DNA from 2 places in the Dialister invisus DSM 15470 genome. Region 1 is predicted to be linked to the other one. Evidence: a T-box and tRNA genes for the amino acid it is inferred to sense, from the RefSeq annotation. Region 1 holds a T-box; the other holds one or more tRNA genes.
The links. A T-box is a leader RNA that pairs with one kind of tRNA and senses whether it is charged. The one in region 1 lies ahead of thrS (threonine--tRNA ligase), so its partner is inferred to be a tRNA-Thr.

Region 1 (4,427 bases):
TCTTAGGCAGAATATCTAAAAACTTTCCACCAAAATTAACCGCTACCGCGCGAATTTCCAGTTTGGCCAATTCTTCCCGAAGGATACTTTCTTCCACCCTCGTTTCAGAAAGTGCCATACGCAGCGCCGCCCGGCCAACATCACCACTTTGATATTCTTTATCCATATCAATATGACCTATCCCTAATCTCACGAATCAGATTGGAAACAAATACAGCCACTGGTAGAGAGCCTTCATCACCATTTTTACGGCTTCGAACCGAAACAGTATGTCCATTCATTTCCTTATCACCTACAACAAGCGTATAAGGAACCTTTTCCATCTGTGCCTTACGGATCTTATATCCTAAAGTATCATTTCCCTCTTCAATTTCTACACGTACATTGGATGCAGAAAGTGCGTCTGCCACAGATCTTGCATAATTCATATGTTTTTCTGTAACGGGAACCACTTTGACCTGAACTGGCGCAATCCAACTCGGGAATGCTCCGGCAAAGTGTTCAATCAAGATACCAATGAACCGTTCCAGGGAACCATATCCTGCTCTGTGCAGCATAACAGCTCTATGCTTTTCTCCATCTTCCCCCACATAGTTTACATCAAAACGTTCCGGCAGCTGCATATCCATTTGAATAGTGCCGCACTGCCATGTACGCCCAAGGCAGTCTTTAATGTGAAAATCCAGTTTAGGACCATAAAATGCGCCATCACCTTCATTAATAACATAAGGAACACCGGCCGCTTCAACAGCATCCCGTAATGCATTTGTAGAAATTTCCCACAGCTCCTCAGAGCCCATGGAATTCTCAGGACGCGTGGACAGCTCCACATGATATTCAAGTCCAAAAACACTGTATAATTTCCTATACATTTCCATAGTCTTAATTACTTCATCTTTCATCTGATCCTGCGTCATGAATATATGAGCATCATCCTGTGTGAACACACGGACACGGAATAATCCATGAAGCGCACCATGAAGTTCATGGCGGTGTACAATCCCAAATTCACCCACGCGTTTTGGTAATTCCCTATAAGAGTGCTGGTTTGTTTTATAGTATAAAATCCCGCCAGGACAGTTCATTGGTTTTACAGCATAATCTTCTTCATCAATCTGGGTAAAGTACATGTTTTCTTTATAATGATCCCAGTGACCGGACTGTAGCCACAACTTTTTAGAAAGGATAATTGGTGTCATAATTTCTTCATAGCCAAATTCGCGGAACAATTCCCGCTCATAAGCTATAAGTTCATTGCGAATAACCATTCCTTTCGGATGGAAAAACGGGAATCCTGGTCCCTCTTCATGGAAAGAGAATAGATTTAATTGTTTCCCCAATTTTCTGTGGTCACGCTTTTCCGCTTCAGCACGGACAAAGAGAAATCGATCCAGCTCCTCTTTATCAAAGAATGCGGTTGCATAAATACGCTGGAGCATTTTATTGTGTTCATCACCACGCCAATAAGCACCGGCCACTGCCATCAGCTTAAATACTTTTAACTTGCCTGTCGAACGAACATGGGGACCTCTGCATAAATCGGTAAAATCCCCTTGTGTATAAGTCGATATGATCGCATCTTCTGGAAGATCCTGTATTAAGATAACCTTATAATCCTGGTTTTTGCTCCTGAAAAATTCTAATGCCTCATTTCTACTCAAAATCTTTTTTTCAATAGGCAGATTTGCTTTAGCAATTTTAGCCATCTCTTTTTCAATAGCAGCAAAATCTTCCTGACTAAAAACATGGTCAGATTCTAAATCATAATAGAACCCATCATCAATTGCCGGTCCAATTGCAAATTTCGTTCCAGGATACAAATGCTGAATCGCCTGTGCCATTACATGAGCGGCTGTATGCCGAAGTGTAAAAAGCCCCTCCTTATCTGCTTTGGTAAAGAATTCAACCTGCGTTCCATCAGTAATATTATTCCGGATATCAGTTAATTCTCCATCTACTTTAGCTACCAATACATCTTTAGCAAGACTATTGGAAATTTTTTTCGCAGCTTCAAACAGTGTCACTTCATTTTCAAAGTGTAGTTCCTTCCCATCTTTCAACCGAATTGTTATCATAATCTTCCCTCTTTTCTTTCCGGAAATACCTCCCATATATTAGAGAAAAATTTCCTAAAAATAAAAAACTTCCATCCACAAGGGACGAAAGTTTAATTCCGTGGTTCCACCCAAATTAGAGTTAGTACTCCGCTTAAATAACTTATAACGCAGTCAACCGTGAAAACATACTTAATTCTGTTTCCCTGTTTAAGAGTGGTAATATAACCATGACAATACCTGCTTACACCAGCCGCAGACTCTCTATGCATGTACAATGGAAATATCATGTCTCTGTCATCACATTATGAGTATAATATTACACTCTTTTTATTTTATGTCAAGAATCTATTTCAAAAATCCTCCTTATAAAGAAAAATTTCATACCTCTTCAAAATAAACAACAGATTCTGTATTTCGCAAATCATTTTTAAACGCCTTTTTCTGTCCATAGTGAGGCAACCGCAGAGACATTGCGACCGCCGGAATATGCAATCCCAACTTATCTTTTCTGAAGTCAAATTCTAATAAATCAACTTTTTGCCTGCGGAGTGATTCCATAAAAGGACGGATACTTTCTGAATCTTTAAATTCCATATATAAATCTATCCTCCTGGAATTTTTATGTAATTTTTTATCAAGAGGCGCCAATACACGAAATATAAACAGAATAAAAATAACTGCCAAAAGAGTACCTTCAGCAAATCCGATTCCGGCGGCCAGTCCCACTCCCGCACATGCCCAAAGTCCTGCAGCAGTAGTAAGCCCCTTCACCTCACTTCGTCCGTTCATCATAATCGTACCCACTCCAAGAAAACCGATTCCACTGATTACTTGAGCACCAAGACGAGTGATATCTGTATTCATATTTGGGAATTCTCTAAATACATATTCATTTACGATCATTGCCATAGCCGCGCCAATACATACCAACGCATGTGTTTTTATCCCTGCGCCTTTATTTTTGTACTCCCTGTCTAACCCGATAATCACCCCTACAAAAGTCGCCAAAGCAAGCCGAAAACAGATTCCCGTCACGTTCCACTCTTTAACAAGATTCATTACTGTATCAAACATATCTGTCACTTCCCGTCCGCCTTATGCTTATATGTAAGAAATATTAAAAGTCATTTTTTTACATAAGCAATGTTTCTCGTCTTATAAAAAACGATTTTCAAGTCTTGCTGCAAACCACATTTTAATCTTGGTTTTTTATGAACTCTATGACCGCTTTTTTCTTTTCTTCTAAAAGCAACTTATCCCCTCTCGTTTCCATATTAAACCTAATCAGGGGCTCCGTATTGGAAGCACGCAAATTAAACCGCCATTTCCCAAAATCCATTCCCAGTCCATCTATATGCTGAATTTCTTTCGCATCATTTGCATATTTTTTTTCAACAGCCTGCATCACTCTATCAACATGACTCGCCGGCAGATTAATCTCCCCACTGCATGGAAATTCTTTTTCCAAATCGGAAACAAGCTCATAAAGAGATTCATTTGTTTCACTAATAATTTGCGCTACAATCAGCCAAGGAATCATCCCGCTGTCACAATAGGAAAAATCTCTGAAAAAATGGTGGGCGCTATTTTCTGCACCATAAATACCGCCAACTTTACGCATAGTTTCTTTCATAAATGCATGTCCACCTTTTGATTCTACAGAGATTCCCCCCAGCTCCTTACAAACTTTCTGTACACACCAATACACGCGTGGATCGTGGATAATAGTTTCTCCTTTATACCGATTCAGGAAATATCGAGAAAGTAAAGCCACCATATAATAGCCTTCTACAAAATTTCCCTTATGATCTATGAAAAAACACCGGTCGAAATCACCGTCCCAGGCTACACCCATATCGGCACCGTCCAACAGGACCTGATCTATCAAAGGTCGTCTGCATTCCTCCAGCATAGGATTAGGTACACCATGAGGGAATGTTGCATTTGGTTTCATATACTGTTCCGTAAAATGAAACGGTAAATACTTCTTTAAATTTTCGAAGCAAATATTGGCACAGCCATTTCCTGCATTGACAACAATTTTTAACGGCTTCATTTTAGAAATATCCACAAAAGATAAAAGGCTCTGAATGTAATCTTCTATAATTTCTTTTGTATAAACATGTCCTTTTTCAGCACAATTTTCAAACTCACTTGAAAAAGCAACTCTTTCAATATCCTTAAGACCGGTATCTGCGCTGACAGGTATTCCTTTTTCCCGAACGATTTTAATTCCATTGTTATTTGCCGGATTATGACTGGCAGTAATCATAAACCCGCCATCCAACCCATAATAAAAGGTGGTGAAGTACATCATCTCCGTCCCACAGAGACCGATGTTATATACATCAACACCAGCACCATTCATTC
Region 2 (4,427 bases), 540 kb from region 1:
TAAAGGCGGCTGTCCTCTGCTCCCCCCACAACCCCGTGGGCCGTGTGTGGACAATAGAGGAGCTGCATGCCTATGCGGAAATCTGCAGAAAGTACAATGTCGCTGTTATTTGTGACGAGATCCATGCCGACTTCGTCTTCAAAGGGCACAAACATATCCCCTTTGCCTCTGTCAGCGAAGACGCGGCAGACAGGTCTGTCACCTGCACCGCCCCCAGTAAAACTTTTAATATCGCAGGACTCCAGACATCAAACATCCTTATTCCCAATGAGTCCATCAGAAATAAATTTAAAGCCGTCCTTGATTCTTTCGGCTATGAACGCCCGAATGTCATGGGTATTATTGCAGCCGAGGCCGCCTACCGCGGCGGGGAAGAATGGCTTGCCGCTGTCTGGGAATACATCGAAAACAATCTTGCTTTTACTAAAAAATTCCTTGCCGGCAGACTGCCGAAAATGAAACTCATCGAGCCGGAAGGGACTTATCTTCTCTGGATCGACTGCAACGCGTATGACATCACCGATAAAGAATTGGAAAATAAACTTCTTTATGACGCAAAACTCTGGCTCGACATGGGCTCCATGTTCGGCCCGGAAGGAAATAAATTTTTCCGCTTCAACATCGCCTGCCCGAAATCCGTTTTAGAAAAAGGGCTGGGTCAGCTGGCCGAAGCATTTAAAGAATGACAGCTGAAAAACAAAATGCCCCACCACTGTCGGTCGGCATTTTGTTTTTTTATTCCTGCTTCAGCTGTAATATTCTCTTAAACTCCGCATCTTCACGGAGGAAAGCAAAGTGATCCTGCACAGAGGCCGCGGAAACGACATCCTGTCCTCCAAGGATGACCGCTTTCTCCAGGTAATCCAATGCCTCTTCCCTATCCCTTTTATCCGCAAAATTCGTGGCGATCCCGTAGTAAGACCATGTATTCTGCGGGTCTGCTTTCAGAACCTTTTGAAAATACACGATAGACGCATCATAGTGCCTGCCTAATTTTTGAGCAACGGCCATGTCATAATCAGCCTGTACATAGGAAGGTGAAATGGAAAGCGCCTTTTCAATAAAAGGAATCCCTTCATCAGGAGAAATATCGAAGGCAAGAATAATTCCCTTGAGAGAAAGCGCCTTATAATTTTCCCCATCCTCATTAATTGCCTGATTAGCCAAACGAAGCGCCTCTGTACGATGTCCTTTCCCATAAGCCTGTGCCGCTTTATGGTACAGTGTTTCCGATACTGCCGGAATCTCATGGACTTTTATTTCCTGTGCCGCCGGAATGTCTTCTGCAGCAAGCGCTTTTTTCTCCCCGCTGTCCAACCCGCACCCCGCCAATAATAACACAGCCAATAATGCATATCCTATTTCTTTCATAAACGCCTCCTGCCCCTATTGTAAAAGAATTTATCCTCCGGCGCAAAACATAGTATAATAAAGGAAAACAATTGAAGGAGGCAGTATGAATAAACTTGCATTTATCACAGGGGCGACCAGCGGCATCGGACTGGCTACCGCCAAAGCACTTGCAGAAAATGGCTATGATTTGGCTCTTGCCGCAAGAAACGAGGAAAAACTTTATGCCGTCAAAAACGGCTTTGAAAAAGATTATGGAGTCAAAGTCACGCCGTATCCCCTTGATGTAAGAGATCAGGATGCCGTACAAAACACTGCCGGCCGCTGCCTTTCCGAAACGGGCACACCCGATGTCCTCGTAAATGACGCAGGACTTGCCAGAGGTCTCGAACCGTACAGCAGCAACGATGTCGATGATATCATCCAAACCATCGACACAAACATCAAAGGACTCTTCCTTGTGACCCGTGCCTTCCTTCCCGCCATGCTTAAGCGGAACACGGGGCATATCATAAACCTCGGTTCCACGGCGGGACTGTACGCTTACGCCGGAGCCGCGGTCTACTGTTCTACCAAAGCCGCAGTAAAAACTTTCAGTGACGGCATCCGTATCGAAGTCATAGACAGCGACATCAAAGTCACTACCATCCAGCCGGGTATCGTGGAAACGCCATTCAGCGAAGTTCGTTTCCATGGCGATAAGGAAAGAGCTGCCGCCGTTTATGAAGGTATCGATGCCCTTCAGGCGGAAGATATAGCCGATATAATCGTCTTTGCGGTGAACCGCCCGAAGCGTGTCCAAATCAGCGACATCGTCATTATGGCAAACCAGCAGGGTACCGGTTTCCTGGTCAGCAAAAAGAAATAAGCGGTTTATATTCCTTTTATATTGACAAATTCTCTTCCTATAAGTAGAATATAACTTGTCAATGCCGATATAGCTCAGCTGGTAGAGCGGCGCATTCGTAATGCGTAGGTCGCAGGTTCAAATCCTGTTGTCGGCTCCAGTGATTCGAGTCTGAGAAGTTCTCCTTTTCAGACTTTTATTTTTTCCAAATGAAATATTTCTGTCATGGATCCACGAAAAAGAACCTCCCTGAAGGAAGTTCTTTTTTTGATCCGGTAAATTATGCTTTTCCCAAAAGTTCTTCCACGAAGTCCCAGTTGACAACCTGAAAGAAGTTCTCCGCATAATCGGCGCGGCGGTTCTGATATTTCAAGTAATAGGCATGTTCCCACACATCAAGGCAGAGAATCGGTTTCTTGCCGTCCTCCAGCGGGCAGTCCTGATTGGCCGTGGATAGGACATCAAGTTTGCCGCCATCTGCCACGAGCCATGCCCAGCCGCTGCCGAAACGGCTTGTGGCAGCCGCTGCAAACTGCTTCTTAAATTCATCAAAAGAGCCGAAAGACTCATCGATCTTTGCCAAAAGAGAAGCGGACGGTTTTGTCTGCCCGACAGGTGCCATCATCTTCCAAAAAAGACTGTGATTGTAATGGCCGCCTCCATTATTACGGACAGCCGTGCGAATCGCTTCCGGCACCTCATTCAGATGAATGATAACATCTTCAATGGACTTTTCGGCCCATTCCGGATAATTTTCCACTGCTTTGTTCAAATTTGCCACATAAGCCGCATGATGCCTGCCATGATGGATTTCCATCGTTTTTGCGTCAATAATCGGTTCTAAAGCGTCAAATGCATAGGGCAGGTCCGGTAATACAAAAGCCATGATAAACTCCTTTTTCATATACGACAGCCTCCTGCAGTTCCCTGCATCGGAAGCGGTTAAAATTTCTGTGATTTCATTATATCTTATTTTATCGATTTATGCAAATATTTCGATTTACTTTTTTAAAAATATAAAAGCAGGACTTCCTGCCTTTATATGAACCTTCCTATCCCTGAATCAAACGGCCTCTGTACTTACTGACCAGGAAAGAAGCCAACAGAATCTTTGCCAGATCTCCCGGAAGAAACGGAAACATACAGAGCAGAAACGCTGACCATACGCCTGTACCGGTAAGGAATATGAACCAAGCGATCCCCAAAATATAACAGCCCAGAGTACCGCATATGGAGGCAATCAGCATTGTTTTAAAACTATATCCATATTTCTCGGAAATCAGTCCTGTAACAAAAGCCATCACCGCAAAACCGATAATGAATCCGCCCGCAGGTCCCGCTATAACGGAAACACCGGAACGCATCATGGAAAAAACGGGGACTCCCGCCGCGCCGAGAAGAAGGTAAATAACAATACTCATCAGTCCATACCTGGAGCCAAGGAATCCGCCCGCCAGTAAAACGGCAAAGGTTCCCAGTGTAATTGGCACCGGCTGGATCGGTATCGTCAGTTGGGAGCACACGGCGCAAAAGGCGGCAAAAAGTGCACAAAGCACTTGCATACGGATATTACTGTTATTCATAATGACCTCGCTTTATAATTTATGTTTTATTATAAACAGCCATCCTTTATATGTCAACGGCATGTGTTCAGCAAGGTTTATATTTTCAGTTTCTGCCTATTTTCCGCAGTAAAAAAGACCCCGGGGAAATTCCTCTCAGGGTCTTATTGGTTTTACATCAGTTATTCTTCAACTTTTTCTTCTGTTTCCGCTTCCGCTTCGACTTCCGCCTCTTCATGAACCGGAGCTTCTACCAGAGAAAAGCTGATTCTCTTGCGGGCTTCATCTATGCCGATGATACGGACAGTCAGATCATCGCCAACCCGGCAGATATCGCCCGGTTTCTTGTTATGATCCTGTGTCATCTCATTGATGTGGAGCAGGCCGGTAAGCCCGTCTTCCAATTCTACAATAACGCCGAATTCAAGGATTTTTACCACTCTTGCACCGACTATATCATCCACTTCATGGTCTTTGACAGCAGTTTCCCATGGATTCGGAAGGCAGTCTTTGTGGCTGAAAGAAATTCTCTGTTTTTCTCTGTCAAAAGACTTAATCTTAACGTCAATCACCTGTTCCGGCTGGAGAACATCTTCTACCTTGGAAATCTTTCTCCAGGACACATCGGAAATATGAAGCAGGCCTTCAATACCGTTCAGCGCAACAAA

Region 2: it encodes a tRNA-Thr, which carries the amino acid that the T-box ahead of thrS (threonine--tRNA ligase) is inferred to sense. The anticodon was not compared.

Annotation. Positions count from the first base shown of each region.
Region 1 is NZ_GG698602.1:243,079-247,505, forward strand. It holds gene GCWU000321_RS01190 (HutP family protein) at 1-166, opposite strand, end outside; gene thrS (threonine--tRNA ligase) at 168-2,075, opposite strand; T-box leader at 2,153-2,364, opposite strand; gene GCWU000321_RS01200 (MgtC/SapB family protein) at 2,436-3,131, opposite strand; gene GCWU000321_RS01205 (phosphomannomutase/phosphoglucomutase) at 3,253-4,427, opposite strand, start outside.
Region 2 is NZ_GG698602.1:784,198-788,624, forward strand. It holds gene GCWU000321_RS03830 (MalY/PatB family protein) at 1-686, shown strand, start outside; gene GCWU000321_RS03835 (tetratricopeptide repeat protein) at 736-1,371, opposite strand; gene GCWU000321_RS03840 (SDR family NAD(P)-dependent oxidoreductase) at 1,457-2,218, shown strand; tRNA gene GCWU000321_RS03845 (tRNA-Thr) at 2,282-2,357, shown strand; gene GCWU000321_RS03850 (superoxide dismutase) at 2,478-3,083, opposite strand; gene GCWU000321_RS03855 (biotin transporter BioY) at 3,250-3,780, opposite strand; gene GCWU000321_RS03860 (bifunctional 4-hydroxy-3-methylbut-2-enyl diphosphate reductase/30S ribosomal protein S1) at 3,942-4,427, opposite strand, start outside.